One region of the Mesorhizobium sp. CNPSo 4661 genome, then DNA from elsewhere that is predicted to be linked to it. Evidence: predicted binding sites of a transcription regulator. Region 1 holds the regulator's gene; the other holds the start of a gene.
The links. The regulator LexA, encoded in region 1, represses DNA repair genes until DNA is damaged. The targets are predictions, from matches to a motif close to TGTTCNNNNTGTGTTCNG.
Positions count from the first base shown of each region.

Region 2: the regulator LexA is predicted to act here: its motif matches at 5,243-5,260, upstream of AC0YKC_RS07355 (ATP-dependent helicase).

Region 1 covers NZ_JBWGIO010000023.1:27,679-35,364, reverse strand. Annotated here, with positions in the region: partial or broken gene AC0YKC_RS28545 (ComEC/Rec2 family competence protein) at 1-1,851, shown strand, start outside; gene lexA (transcriptional repressor LexA) at 1,892-2,626, opposite strand; gene kynU (kynureninase) at 3,083-4,330, shown strand; gene AC0YKC_RS28530 (benzoate-CoA ligase family protein) at 4,346-5,971, opposite strand; gene AC0YKC_RS28525 (alpha/beta hydrolase) at 6,220-7,050, shown strand; gene AC0YKC_RS28520 (molybdopterin molybdotransferase MoeA) at 7,171-7,686, opposite strand, start outside.
Region 2 covers NZ_JBWGIO010000004.1:142,298-149,983, reverse strand. Annotated here, with positions in the region: gene AC0YKC_RS07380 (Lrp/AsnC family transcriptional regulator) at 1-189, opposite strand, end outside; gene AC0YKC_RS07375 (EamA family transporter) at 371-1,210, shown strand; gene AC0YKC_RS07370 (dienelactone hydrolase family protein) at 1,220-2,122, opposite strand; gene AC0YKC_RS07365 (hypothetical protein) at 2,337-2,774, shown strand; gene AC0YKC_RS07360 (glucose/quinate/shikimate family membrane-bound PQQ-dependent dehydrogenase) at 2,794-5,109, opposite strand; gene AC0YKC_RS07355 (ATP-dependent helicase) at 5,301-7,686, shown strand, end outside.

The sequences.
Region 1 (7,686 bases):
CACGCAGCATCCCAAGCTGCGCTATGCGCCGAACCGCGTCAGGCTGTCGGCACGCAGAATCCCGCCAGAGATGATCGCCGGGTCGATGCTGACCGGCTATGCCAAGCTGCTGCCGCCGACAGGCCCGGTTCGGCCGGACAGCTATGACTTTTCCTTCGACAGCTACTTTGCCGGCATCGGTGGCAGCGGCTTTTTCCTGGGCGATCCAAAGCTGATTGCCCCGGCAGAAGCGCCATTCGGAGCGCGCGTCGCATCGGCTGTCGAAAACGCGCGCGAAGGCATTGCCGACCATATCAGGAGCGCCATCGGCGGGTCCGAAGGCGAGATCGCGGCGGCGCTGATCGTCGGCGTGCGCGCCGGCATTCCGGAAGCGATCAACGAGTCGATGCGGCGCACCGGCATCTACCACATCATCTCGATCTCCGGCCTGCACATGGCACTTGTCGCGGGCACGATCATGGTCCTTTTGCGCGGCGCCTTCGCGCTGTTTCCGGATTTCTCGTCACGCCGACCGGTGAAGAAATATGCCGCTGCAATCGCGCTGGCCTCGATTGCCGCCTATCTGGTGATCTCCGGCATCGTGGTCGCGGCCGAGCGAAGCTTCATCATGCTGGCCGTGATGCTGGTCGCCGTGCTTTTCGACCGCGCGGCGCTGACCATGCGCAACCTGGCGATCTCTGCCATCGCCGTCATCCTGGTCTCGCCGCACGAAGTGGTCGGCCCGAGCTTTCAGATGTCCTTCGCCGCCACCGCGGCTCTCGTTGGCGCCTATGCCGGCTTTGCCGACTATCGCGCCGGCAAAACGACCGCGCCGGCAAAGCGTTCGTTTCTCGGCTTCGTATCGCGAAAACTGGCTATAGGAGTGGGTGGCGCCGCCGTGACGTCGCTCATCGCGGGCAGCGCGACGTTGCTGTTTGCGATCTGGCATTTTCAGCGCGTGTCGCCGCTCAGCCTGCTGGCCAATCTGGCGGTCATGCCGATCGTCTCGCTGATCGTCATGCCGTTCGCCGTGTTGAGCGCGCTGGCCATGCCCTTCGGCTTCGACGGTCCCTTCCTCTTTGTCATGGGCAAGGGCCTGATGGCGATGATCGCTATTTCGGCGTGGATATCCGAGCGCTCACCGGTCGACGCCGTCGGGCTGATCTCGATCCAGTCGGTGCTGCTGGCGACGGTCGCGCTTGTCATCGCAACGATGGCGACCACGTGGCTCAGGCTTGTGCCGCGGTACCCTTCGCGCTCGCGGCGCTGCTGGCCATTCCCCATGTCCGCACGCCGGATGTGCTTGTCTCGGAGGACGCGCATCTGGTGGCGATGCCGATCGGAGGCGGCGAGCTTGCGATCAACCGCGCGCGCTCCAACGAGTTCACCACCGACAACTGGAAACGAGCGCTGAAAGCCGAGGATATCGTGCCGCCGGAGACGTTCGCCAAGGACGCCCTCGACATCGCCGATCCCGTCGACCTGCCGCTTGGCTCGCCCTTCTACTGCACCGGAGACCTCTGCATCGGCCGGCATCCTTCCGGCGCCATCGTCGCGCTTGCCGAGAACCGCGGCAGCGCCCGACCGGCCTGCGGGTTCGCAGATCTCATCGTCATCAACGATGCAACGGCCTACAACCCATGCCGCGATCCGCGCGTGCTTGTCGTCACCAAGCGGCAGCTGGCGCGCGACGGCAGCGCCGCCATCTTCTTCGATCCGCAATCGGCGACCGCCCGGCCAACCGTTCGCTACGCGGTCGACGAACCATATCGTCCCTGGCACGAGCAGCGGAAATACACACGCGAGGCGAGGGGGCTGCCGCCCTATCAACGACCGGAAAAGCCGGCGGCCGCGCCGCAGCCGACAGAATAGATGTCACGCATTTCCGGCGAAGACCGCCGCGCGGTCCTGCTCAGTAGCGACGGATAAGTCCGACGAGCTTGCCCTGAACCTTGACCCGATCCGGTCCAAAGATCCGGGTCTCATAGGCCGGATTGGCGGCCTCGAGCGCGATCGAGGCACCCTTGCGGCGAAACCGCTTCAAGGTCGCTTCCTCGTCGTCGACCAGCGCCACCACGATCTCGCCCGGGCTTGCCGTATTGGCGTTGCGGATGATGACGGTGTCGCCGTCGAAGATACCGGCCTCTATCATCGAGTCGCCCTTGACCTCCAGCGCATAGTGCTCGCCGCCCATGATCATGTCCGGCGGCACCGAGATCGAGTGCGTCTGGTGCTGGATGGCGTCGATCGGCACGCCGGCGGCAATGCGGCCCATTACCGGAATGGATACGGCCGAAACAGCGTCGTCGTCATTGCTGGGTGTCGGCGTGCGCGAAGGCGCTGCCGGCTTGACTTGGCGGTTGAGATTGCCTTGGCCGCCTTGGATGACGCTTGGCGAGAACTTCTTCGCGGCATTCAGGCCAGGCGCGATCGAGTCGGGCAGGCGCAAGACTTCGAGGGCGCGCGCCCGGTTCGGCAGCCGGCGAATGAAGCCACGCTCTTCCAGCGCCGTGATCAGCCGGTGGATGCCGGACTTCGAGGCAAGGTCCAGCGCCTCCTTCATCTCGTCGAAGGATGGAGGGATCCCGCTCTCCTTGAGGCGTTCATGGATGAACATCAGGAGTTCATGTTGTTTGCGCGTCAGCATTGGCGGCCCCCACGGGTTCTGAAACCAGAATCGGAAAAACAAACCCAGAACAAACACTATCTGTTCCAGTTGTGTTCCGCAACCGTTTAAAGTTTAATGAATTTCTTAAGGCTGCCGAAACAATGTTGCATTCGAGGACGCCAGCCGCCGCCAGTAGGGCGGTGGCATTGATTCCGCTCGATTTTGCAGCACTGCCTAAGTTGAAACAGCAGGCAGCGCCATCACGAAAGCGCGGGTCGGACCGCGTGGACCACCCTTTGCGCATGCTGCACCGTGAACGAAACGAACCCAAAATGCCAACTTCGGCGATTTGCCGGTTCTCTGTTCTCGCGGTCTATGGACCATCTAACACAGGACGAAAGGTTCTTGCCCCGACGCCGACTGGGGTGAGACAACCGCCGTTGGCCGTCTGGCGATTTGCGAGCGGCGCTGGGTCGAGATGGAGGCGGTAACGCGATGAGGGGAATTCCTGGCCGTGCTGAAGTCGAGGCGATGGATGCCGCGGATCCGCTGCGCGCCCTGCGCGATCGCTTCATCCTGCCGGAAGGGGTGATCTATCTCGACGGCAACTCGCTGGGTGCGGCGTCCTCCGAGGTTTTCGACGAGATCGAGAAAGCGGCAACGCGCGAATGGGCGCATGATCTTATCCGCGCCTGGAATACCGCGGGCTGGTTCCAAATGCCGGTCGAACTGGGCGACCGGCTCGGGCGGCTGATCGGCGCGGCGGCCGGACAGACCGTCGTTTGCGATACGACCTCGATCAACATCTACAAGGTCCTGCATGCGGCGCTGGCGATGCGGCCCGACCGATCCGTGATCGTTGCCGAGGGCGACAGTTTTCCGACCGATCTCTACATGGCGGAGGGCGTGGCCTCCACGCGCCCCGGCACGGTGCTGCGGCTCGAAGGTGTCGACGCCCCGACGATCGAGGAGCTGATCGACAGCCAAGTCGCGGTCATCCTAGTCAACCACGTCAACTACAAGTCCGGCCGGTTGCGCGACATGGCGGCCTTGACGCGCAAGGCCCACGAAGCCGGCGCGCTGATCGTTTGGGACCTCTGCCATACTGCAGGCGCGTTGCCGGTGGATCTTGATGGTTCGAGTGCCGACTTCGCTGTCGGCTGCACTTATAAGTATCTCAATGGCGGCCCGGGCGCGCCCGCCTTCATCTACGCCGCGAATCGCCACCACGGCGACATTCGCCAGCCGCTCAGCGGCTGGTGGGGGCACGCCCGGCCTTTCGCGTTCGAGCAGGGCTACGCCATGGGCACGGGCATCCGCCGGTTCCTGTGCGGAACGCAGCCGGTGCTGTCGATGCGGGCGCTGAAGGGAGCGCTGGACCTCTGGGACAAGGTCGACATGAATGCCGTGCGCGACAAAAGCATCGCCCTGACGGACTTGTTCATCCGGCTTGTCGAAGCCCGATGCGGCGCCTTCGGCCTCGAACTGGAAAGCCCGCGCGATGGCGCCGAGCGTGGCAGCCAGGTGTCGTTCGCCCATCCGCACGGTTACCAGGTGATGCGCGCCCTGATCGAGCGCGGCGTGATCGGCGATTTCCGCGCGCCATACACCATCCGCTTCGGCTTCACACCGCTCTATGTCGGCTATCGGGATGTCTGGGAGGCCGTCGAAGTGCTGGAAGACATCCTGCGCACCGGCGTCTGGCGGGAAGCGCGCTTCGCGGTCAAGGAGGCCGTCACCTGAATCGGGCTTTCTCGCTCAATGGGGCTTTTCGGCGCGCAGGCGGAAGCGCTGGATCTTGCCGGTCTGGGTCTTGGGCAAGGCGGCGATGAACTTCACCGAGCGCGGGTATTTGTAGGGCGCGATCGTTGCCTTGACGTGATCCTGCAGACGCTTGACCGTCGCGGCATCCGGCGCCGCGCCCGGCGCCAGCACGACATGCGCCTCGACGATCTGGCCGCGTTCGGCGTCCTCGGCGCCGATGACGGCGCATTCCGCGACATCCGGATGCGACAGTAGCGCGGCCTCGACTTCCGGCCCGGCAATGTTGTAGCCGGCGCTGACGATCATGTCATCGGAGCGGGCGGCGAAATGGAAGAAGCCGTCTTCGTCCTGCACGAAGGTGTCGCCCGTCAGGTTCCAGCCATCCCGCACATAGTCCTTCTGGCGATCGTCGGCCATGTAGCGGCAGCCTGTCGGCCCACGCACCGCCAGCCTTCCCGTCGCGCCATGCGGCAACTCGCGCATCTCCTCGTCGACGATGCGCGCCTCGTAGCCGCCCACCGGCTTGCCGGTCGATGCGGGCTTCATGTCGTCGAAGCGATTGGAGATGAAGATATGCAGCATCTCGGTGGCGCCGATGCCGTCCAGAATCGGCTTGCCGGTCTTTCGCGTCCACTCTTCGAAGACGGGAGCGGGCAACGTTTCGCCGGCAGACACGGCGACGCGCAGCGAAGACAGGTCAGCGCCTTCGTCCATGGCCTTGAGCATCGCCCTGTAGGCCGTCGGCGCCGTGAAGGAGATGGTCGCCCTGTAGGTCTCGATGATGTGGATCATGTTGGGCGGCGTCGCCTGCTCCAGCAATGTCGCCGCCGCGCCGACGCGGAGCGGGAAAATGGCAAGCCCGCCAAGGCCGAAGGTAAAGGCCAATGGAGGGGAACCGACAAAGACGTCGTCGGGCGTCACCTGGAGGATCTCGCGGGCGTAGGCGTCGGCGATGATCATCAGGTCGCGGTGGAAATGCATGGTCGCCTTCGGCACGCCGGTCGTGCCTGAAGTGAAGCCAAGCAACGCCACGTCGTCGCAGCCGGTGTCGACCGCCTTGAAGGTCACGGGCTTGTCGAGCGCGGCGCGATCGAGCTCCGCGTCATGGTTGGCGGTGCCGTCGAAGCCGATGACCTGCTTGAGGAAGGCGCTCTCCTTGGCGCAGGCCGTCATCTCGTCCATCAGCCGCGTGTCGCAAAGCGCGATGCCGATCTCGGCCTTGTCGACGATCTTGGCCAGTTCGCCGGCGCGCAGCATCGGCATGGTGTTGACGACGACGGCGCCGACCTTGGTGGCGGCCAGCCAGCAGGCAACCATGGCGGGATTGTTCGCCGAACGGATAAGCACCCGGTTGCCCGGCCTCACGCCATAGTTTTCGACCAGCGCATGCGCCAGGCGGCTCGTCCAGTCGGACAATTCCTTATAGGTGCGGCGGCGGCCATTGCCGATGAGCGCGGTGCGATCGCCGAAACCTTTCTCGACCAGCCTGTCGGTCAGTTCGACGCCGGCGTTGAGACGCTCGGGATAGTCGAACCCATCCAGAAGGAAATCCGGCCACTGCTCGGGCGGCGGCAGGTGATCGCGCGTGAACGTGTCGGTATGCGCTGAAGGTCCAAGCATGTAGCCGTCATCCTCCCTGCTTTGCCCAAGGAGGTTTGCCGTACCCGGCCGTACCTTCGTGACACCGCCTTGGGGCGAGCGTGGGCGGGCTTGGGCGTTCGGCAGACCTCCTGTCGTCGGCCGTTCGTAAGGCAGGATCGCACCGGCCCAAATTTGTCTCAAGCCTAAAATGTTTTGGTTCCGGAGCATTGACGTGATCCCTGCAGCCGGCCATTGCTGGATGAAGCTGCGCGTCTTGGGAGGCACGGTTGGTCGAACATCGCATCGCGGATTGGAACAATGCCTATGCCAATGGCGCGAACATCGCGGGTGGCGACCGCTGGCCGGCGGCCTGGGATGGCCCGGCTCAGCAATTCCGCGACAAGCTGGTGGCAGAAGGCAGGGCGCGGCTCGACATCATGTATGGCGAAGCGCCGCGCAACCGGTTCGATCTGTTTCTCCCGACCACCGCGCCAAAGGGGCTCGTCGCGTTCATCCACGGCGGCTACTGGATGGAGTCGCACAAGACCTCCTGGTCGCATCTGGCTGGAGGTGCTGTCGGCCGCGGTTTTGCCGTCGCCATGCCCTCCTACACGCTTTGCCCGCGGACCGGGATCAGTGGCATCGTCAACGAGGTTGCGGCCGCGATCGAGAGGGCGGCAGCGATGATCGATGGTCCGCTGATGCTGACCGGGCACTCGGCCGGCGGACATCTCGCCAGCCGCATGGTGACCGCGGCCTCGCCGCTGTCATCCGATGTGGCGCGACGCATACGCCAGGTCGTTTCGATTTCAGGTCTGCACGACCTTCGGCCGCTGATGTTCACCGCGCTGAACGAGACCTTGAACATCGACGAGCGGGAAGCATTGAGCGAAAGCCCCGCATTGCTTCGGCCCATGCAAGGAACCCGCATCACCTGTTGGGTCGGCGGCGGCGAGCGCTCCGAATTCCTGCGACAGAGCGCGTTGCTCGCCAACATCTGGACCGGGCTCGGCGCTGCAACCCGTTCAGTGGTCGAGCCGGACCGGCATCATTTCGATGTTGTGGATGGGCTCGCCGATCCGGATCATCCCCTGACCCGTACGCTGGTCGACGAGTAGAACTACGATCCACTGCGTCGATGGATCAACGATCGCTTCGCCGACGTGTGAACGATCGACTGCGTCGACGTGTGAACGATCGGCTTCGCTGACGTATCAACGATCGACTGCGTCGACGTATTAGCGCAGCATCAGCACGCTGCATTCGGCGCCGGCTTCCGCGGCAGGCGCGAAGGGCTGGCGCACGATCAGGCCGTTGGCATCGGCGAGCATCCTGAGCATCGAGGAGTCCTGGATGCCGAAAGGAGTCGCGACCAGGGTGCCGGCGTCCTCGCGCACGACGGCGCGCACGTAGTCCTGCCTGAGATCGTTGGCCTGCATCGCGGCGCCCAGCCTGGCCGTTCGCACGTCCTGCCGGTGATCGCGGCCGCCGAGCCTGGCAAGCAGCGGCTTCAGGAAAAGTTGCGAGCAGACGATGCTTGCCACCGGATTGCCAGGCAAGCCGATGCAACGGACATTGCCAAGCCGGCCAAACATCAGCGGCTTGCCGGGGCGCATGGCGACCTTCCAGAAGTCGAGCTTCATGCCTTCGCCGGTCAGCACATCATGGATCAGGTCGTGGTCGCCGACGGAAGCCCCGCCGAGCGTGACGATGACATCAGCTTTTGCCTCGACTGCTTTCCTGACCAGCGCGGC
Region 2 (7,686 bases), on a different contig from region 1:
CCTGACAGTATAGGCCTCGATCACGCCGTTCTCCTGCAGCTTGCGGATGCGCTCCGCCACACTCGGCGCCGACAGCCCGACCGCACGCGCCAGTTCCGCCGTGCTGATGCGCGCGTCCTTTTCCAGGAGCCGCAGCACCTTCAGATCGATTGCGTCCAGATCGGCATTTTCACTTCGAAGGTTTTTCAACTTTTTTCTCTTCTTCTGAAAGCCAAAAAATCAATATAGCCGCCGATCACGCATATAGGGCACGCATTTCGCCTGCGATAATGCGCTCGTGACCAACCAAACGCAAATTCCAGCTGCAAATCCGGCCACCGGTGATACCGATGCGCGCCCCGCCCTCGCCCGCCCCACGACACTCGGTGGAATGGCCAACGCTTTGCCGCCGCATGTCTGGTTCTGCGTCAGCGCCGTATTCCATTATCTCGGGCCGGCCTTCGCCGTGCTGCTTTTCGCTCAGGTCGGCGTGCTCGGCATGGCCTGGCTGCGCATCGCCACCGCCGCCCTTGTCTTTGCCCCGCTGACCAGGCCCTGGCGCGTTTTCGCCCGCGCGGATCGTGCCCAGCGACTGCTGCTGCTGGCATTCGGCATCTGCCTGGCGGTGATGAACTGCTCGTTCTATCTGGCGCTCGACCGCCTGCCGATCTCGTTGGTGGCGGCGATCGAATTCGTCGGCACGATCGCGGTGGCGCTGGTCGGCCTGCGCAGCCGGCGCAACTTTGCCGCGCTCGCTGTTGCCGTTGCCGGCACCTTGCTTCTCATCGACGTGAAGTGGTCCAGCGATCCCGTCGGCCTGTTCTGGGCCTTTTTGAACGGCGCCCTGTTCGTCGGCTACATCGTCATCGGTCACCGCGTCGCCCAGGCCGGCATCGGAATTGCCGGCCTCGGCACCGCCATGGCGATCGCATTCCTCATCGTGTTGCCCATCGGCTTCAGCGAGGCGCTGCCCGCCTTCTCATCGCCGCAACTGCTAGCCGCCGCGATCGGCGTCGGCGTCTGCTCCTCGGTCATCCCCTACATCTGCGACCAGCTTGCCATGGCGAGGCTGCCGCGCGCGAGCTTCGCATTGATGCTCTCGCTTCTGCCGCTCACGGCAACGCTGATCGGCGTCGTCGTGCTGCGCCAGGTGCCAAGCCTCACCGGCTGCATCGGCATTGCGATGGTCATCGCCGGCGTCGCCTTCCACAAGCCCGCGGCAAATATCTAGCCTGCTCGACTATGCCAGCTTCTCTTTCAGGAAAGCGACCGTGCGCCCCCAGGCGAGATCGGCGGCCTTCTTGTCATAGCGCGCGGCCGAGGTGTCGTTGTTGAAGGCGTGGTTGGCGCCGTCATAGACATAGACCTTGTATTCGACATGCGCCGCGTCGAGTTCCTTCTTGTAAGCGTCGATGCCGGCATTGGTCCTGCTGTCGAGCCCGGCATAGTGAAGGAGCAGCGGCGCCTTGATCTTCGCAGCGTCCTCAGCCTTGGGCTGCATGCCATAATAGGCGACGCCGGCGTTGAGGTCCGGCGCATGAACGGCCAGTTGGTTGACCGCGCCGCCGCCCCAGCAGAAGCCGACCGCCCCGACCTTGCTGTTGCCGTCCTTGAGGCTCCTGAGGTAGGCGATCGTCGCCACGCCGTCGGCCGTGACCTGGGCAGCGTCGAGCTTGGTGAACATGTCGCGCGCCTTGTCCTCGTCGGACGGCGTGCCGCCGAGCGGCGATAGGAAGTCAGGCGCCAACACGACGAATCCCTCCAGCGCCACGCGCCGGGCGACATCGCGGATATGCGGGTTCAACCCCCTGTTCTCGTGGATGACTATGACGGAGCCGAGCTGGCCTGAGTGGTTCGCGGGCTTGACCAGATAGCCCTTCATCTCGCCGGTGCTGCCGGGATAGGTGATGTCCTCGCCCTTGATGCGGCTGTCGTCCTCGGCGACGATCGCCGCCTGGGCGGAATTGGCCGCCAGCATCGGCACGATCGCGGCCGCCGCGGCGCCCGAGCCCGCCAGCTTCGTCAATTGCTCCATGAAGCGGCGGCGGTCGAGCGTCAGATGCGTGTATTCGTCATAGGCATCGATCATGGCCTGCGCGATGGCAGGCTGCGTGATGACGGGCTTGGCAACGGGTTCGGTCATGGCTCTCTCGACGACAATCGGGGAGATTGGCAGGTCGATCCGCAAGATAGGGTCGAGATTTATACGTTCCAGTCACGCTTGGATGACGATCCGGCGAGGTGCAGCTCGCCCATCACATTTTGGTCATTTCCGAAAGCCTTGATGGTGCTGTCACATTAGGGCGCGAAGTTGCCGAGGCCGCCGCACCGATACGAGCGACGAAAAGGGGAATGCCATGAACGTCCAGGACATCATCGACACCGTTTCGTCGAAGGCCGGCCTCGACGAACCGACCACCGAGAAGGTTGTCGGCACCATCTTTTCCGTGCTCGAGCACGAGGCTGAAGGCACCAGCGTTTCGTCCTTCTTCGACCAGATCCCCGGCGCCGCTGCGCTGGCGCAGAAATATGACGTGATGGCCGCCGGCGCGACGGCCAATTCGGGCGGCGGCCTTCTGTCGTCGCTGCAGGGCGCGCTTGGCGGCGTGCTGGGCGGAAAGGCCGGCGCGCTGATCAACGGCGTCGCCGTGCTCAAGGCGTCAGGCCTCGACATGGCGCAAATCCAGAAGGCCGGCACGACGCTGATCCAGCAGGCGGAAGCCGCCGCCGGCCCTGACCTGACCAACCAGGTGCTGGACCAGGTGCCGAGCCTGAGGGGCCATCTCGGACTTTGAAGCCTCGCGCTGCCCTCTCTTATTTCGGCAGCGTATAGGCCATCACGTAATCTCCCGGCTTGGTGCCGACCGAGCCATGCCCGCCAGCGACGATGACGACGAACTGACGGCCGTCGGCCACCGTATAGGTCATCGGCGTCGACTGCCCGCCCGCCGGCAGCCGCGCCTGCCAGAGCTGCCGGCCGGTGGTGAGGTCATAGGCGCGCAGATAGTCGTCGACCGCGGCGCCCAGGAAGGCGACGCCGCCCGCCGTGATCATCGGCCCGCCGATGCCTGGAACGCCGACCTTGAGCGGCAGAGGCAGCGGCGTCATGTCGTAGACTGTGCCGTTGCGATGCTTGTAGGCGATGTTTCCCGTCTTGAGGTCGACGCCGGCGACATAGCCCCAGGGCGGCGCCTGGCAGGGAACGCCGAGCGGCGACAGAAACGGTCCCATCACCACCGCGTAAGGCGCGCCTTCGTTGCGATTCAGCCCCTGCTCGCTGCCCTTGGTGTTGTCGCCCGGCGCCGGCACGTCCGCGCGCGGGATGAGCTTCGAGGTGAAGGCGAGATAGGTCGGCATGCCGAACATCACCTGCCGCACCGGATCGACCGCGACGCCGCCCCAGTTGAAGACCCCGAAATTGCCGGGATAGATCAACGAGCCCTGCAGCGAGGGCGGCGTGTAGCGCCCCTCGTAGCGCAGCTTCTTCAATTCGATCCGGCACGCCAGCTGGTCGAACATGGTGATGCCCCACATGTCGGCGCCGGTCAGCGGCTTCGGATTGAAGGAAAGGTCCGAGGCCGGCTGCGTCGGCGAGGCATGATCGCCCTCGATCGCGCCGCCGGGTGCGGGCACTTCCTTCACCGGGATGATCGGCTCGCCGGTGCGCCGGTCGAGCACGTAGAGATCGCCCTGCTTGGTCGGTCCGACCAGTGCCGGCACGACTCCGTTCGCCGTGGTGATGTCGACCAGCGTCGGCTGCGCCGGCACATCCATGTCCCACAGGTCGTGATGCACGGTCTGCCTCACCCAGCGCAATTGTCCGGTGTTGAGGTCGAGCGCGGTGATCGAGGAGGAGAACTTCTCGACATTGGCGCTGCGGCCCATGCCGAGCTGGTCCGGCGTCTGGTTGCCGAGCGGCAGGTAGAGCAGCCCCAGCTTCTCGTCGGCGCTCGCGGTCGACCACATGTTGGGCGAGTTGTGGGTGTAGTTCTGGCCCGCCGGCAGCGGCGTCGTCACATCCGGATTGCCGGAATCCCAGTTCCACAGCAGCGCGCCGGTATCGACATCGAAGGCGCGGATGACGCCGGACGGCTCCTCGGTCGAGCAATTGTCGTTGACCGCGCCGCCGACGATGATCTTGCCGCCGACGATCAGAGGCGCCGATGTCGAATAGTAATAGCCCGACTTCGGATAGGGCATGTTGGCCATCAGGTTCAGCGTGCCGCCCTCGGCGAAGGACGCACACACCTGCCCGTTCGCGGCGTCGAGCGCGATCAGCCGGGCGTCCGACGTCGGCAGGTAGACGCGCTGCGCGCAAGGCTGGCCGGCGGCGATCTTGGCGTCGGCATAATAGGAAACACCGCGGCAGGTCTGGTGCTGGCGGTTGGGGTCGAGCTTGACCTTCGGGTCGTAGCGCCATTTCTCCTGGCCGCTCGCGGCATCGATGGCGATAGCGAAATTATGCGGCGTGCAGATGTAAAGCGCATCGCCGACTTTTAGCGGTGTCACCTGATAGGTCGTCTCGCCGATGTCGTCGGGGCCTTTGACGTCGCCGGTGCGATAGGTCCAGGCCGGCTGCAATTTGGCGACATTGTCGGGCGTGATCTGGTCGAGCGGTGAATAGCGCTGGCCAAAGGGCGTGCGGCCGTAGAAATGCCATTCGCCGGCCGGCATGTCGCCGCCGAGATTGGCCGCCGTCGCCACCTTCTCGGTGCCCAGCGTGCCGCCGATGTCGTGAGGGTCGACGGTCATCGAATAGCCGGCGACCGCGAGCGAGGCGAGCACGGCCAGGATCAGCGGCGCCCGCGCGTCCGGCCCCAGCAAGCCGCGCCTTGCCCATGGCGTCAAAAGCCACAAGGCGATAAGCACGATGACGCCGCCGCGCGGACCGAGCTGCCACCAGTCGAAGCCGATTTCCCAGACCGCCCAGCACAAGGTGGCGAGCACGAACAGCGCGTAGAGCCAGAGCGATGTTGACCTGCGTCGCAGCAACAGCCAGGCGGTGATCAGGAAGACCAGGCCGGCGATCAGGTAGTACCAGCTGCCGCCTAGCGTCGCGAGCCAGATGCCGCCGCCGCCGAGAACGAGACCGATGAGGAAGAGGACGAGGGACGTGATGGTGACAGCCAAGACGGTGCTCCTTCGACTGTTGCGCGCTTTCAAACGAAGAGGCGGCTTTCAGGCGACGGCGAGCCGTCCCTGCCCTGCCGGCAGCTTTCCCTCACCCGCTCCGGCTGTCAAGTTGGGGCCAGACACGCGAAACTAGAACAAAACGTAGACAGTTCTGGTCTTTCGCTGCCGAATCACTACATTCGGGAGCGATGTCGGGCTTTTCCGAGGACATGCCTTTTTTCGATGAACCGAATGCGCGGCCGGCGGCGGCACCATCCGGCATAGCCGCGCGCGCCATGGCCGCCCGCAGCGGCCAGCACGGCGCGCCCGATTACCTGAAGGGCCTGAACCCCGAGCAGCGGCTCGCCGTCGAGACGACCGAGGGCCCGGTTCTGGTGCTGGCCGGCGCCGGCACCGGCAAGACGCGGGTGCTCACCACCCGCATCGCCCACATCCTTGCCACCGGCAGGGCCTTCCCCTCGCAGATCCTGGCCGTCACCTTCACCAACAAGGCCGCGCGCGAGATGAAGCAGCGCATCGGCCACCTGATCGGCGAAGGCAATGTCGAAGGCATGCCCTGGCTCGGCACCTTCCACTCGATCGGCGTGAAGCTGCTTCGCAGGCACGCCGAGCTGGCCGGATTGAAATCGGATTTCACCATCCTCGACACCGACGACGTGGTGCGGCTGATCAAGCAGCTGATCCAGGCCGAAGGGCTGGACGACAAGCGCTGGCCGGCCAAGACCTTCGCCCAGATGCTCGACAACTGGAAGAACAAGGGCCTCGGCCCCGACGAGATTGCCGAAGGCGATGCGCGCAGCTTCGGCAACGGCAAGGGCCGCCAGCTCTACAAAGCCTATCAGGAGCGGCTGCAGACGTTGAACTCCTGCGATTTCGGCGACCTGCTCTATCACCCGATCCGCATCTTCCGCGCTTATCCGGACGTGCTGAAGGAATATCACCGCAAGTTCAAATACATACTGGTCGACGAGTACCAGGACACCAACACCGCGCAATACATGTGGCTGCGCCTATTGGCGCAACGGCCCAATGGCGGGCGCGCTGCATCGGCCGAAGGCCGCAAGCCCGACCGGGCGTCGGCCGGTCAGGCCGCCCCCGCGGAGGCCAGCGAGCGGAGCGAGCGCGCGGCCGTGAGCGAGAACAAAGTTAACATTTGCTGCGTCGGCGACGACGACCAGTCGATCTATGGCTGGCGCGGCGCCGAGGTCGACAACATCCTGCGCTTCGACAAGGATTTCCCGGGCGCCACCATCATTAGGCTGGAGCGCAACTATCGCTCGACCGCGCATATTCTCGGCGCCGCCTCGCACCTCATCGCCCACAATGAGGGCCGCTTCGGCAAGACGCTGTTCACCGACCGCGACGACCCCGAGGACGACAAGGTGCATGTCCATGCCGCCTGGGACTCCGAGGAAGAAGCCCGAGCCGTCGGCGATACCATCGAGGCCTATCAGCGCCAGAAGCACCGGCTTAACGACATGGCGATCCTGGTGCGCGCGTCCTTCCAGATGCGCGCCTTCGAAGACCGTTTCATCACGCTGGGCTTGAACTACCGAGTCATCGGCGGCCCGCGCTTCTACGAGCGGCTGGAAATCCGCGATGCGCTGGCCTTCTTCCGCGTCGTCGCCAATGGCGGCGACGACCTCGCCTTCGAGCGCATCGTCAACGTGCCGAAGCGCGGGCTCGGCGAAGCCACCATCCGCCAGATCCACGACACCGCGCGTGCCCTGCGCGTCCCGATGCTGGAAGCGGCCGCGACGCTTGCCGAAAGCGACGAGCTGAAGCCAAAGCCGCGCGCGGCGCTGCGCGAGGTCGCGGCCAATTTCGAGCGCTGGCAGAAGGCGCTGGAGACGACGCCGCACACCGAGCTCGCCGAGACCATCCTGGAGGAAAGCGGCTACACCGACATGTGGAAGAACGACCGTTCGGCGGATTCGCCCGGACGGCTGGAAAACCTCAAGGAGTTGATCCGCTCCATGGAGGAGTATGAATCGCTGCGCTCCTTCCTCGAGCATGTTGCGCTGGTCATGGACGCCGAGCAGAATGCCGACCAGGACGCCGTCAGCATCATGACGCTGCATTCGGCCAAGGGCCTCGAATTCGAGACCGTGTTCCTGCCCGGCTGGGAGGAAGGCCTGTTCCCGCATCAGCGCGCGCTGGATGAAGGCGGACGCTCTGGCCTCGAGGAAGAGCGGCGCTTGGCCTATGTCGGCCTGACGCGCGCGAAGAAGAACCTGCATATCTGGTTCGTCTCCAACCGCCAGATTCACGGGCTTTGGCAATCGACCATCCCGTCGCGCTTCGTCAACGAACTGCCGGAAACCCATGTCGATGTCGCCGATAGCGGCAACAGTTACGGCGGCTACGGCAACCCTTACGGCGGCGGCTCATTCGCCTCCGGGCGCGGTGGCGGTGGCCGGCAGAATCCCTATGGCGCCTCGCGCTTCGACAATGTCGGCGCCAAGGACCAGGGCAGCTTCTCCAACACCTATGCGACGCCCGGCTGGCAGCGCGCCCAGGCGAACCGCACCGAAGCGACCGACCGCAACTGGGGCACTCGCTCCGGCCATCAGG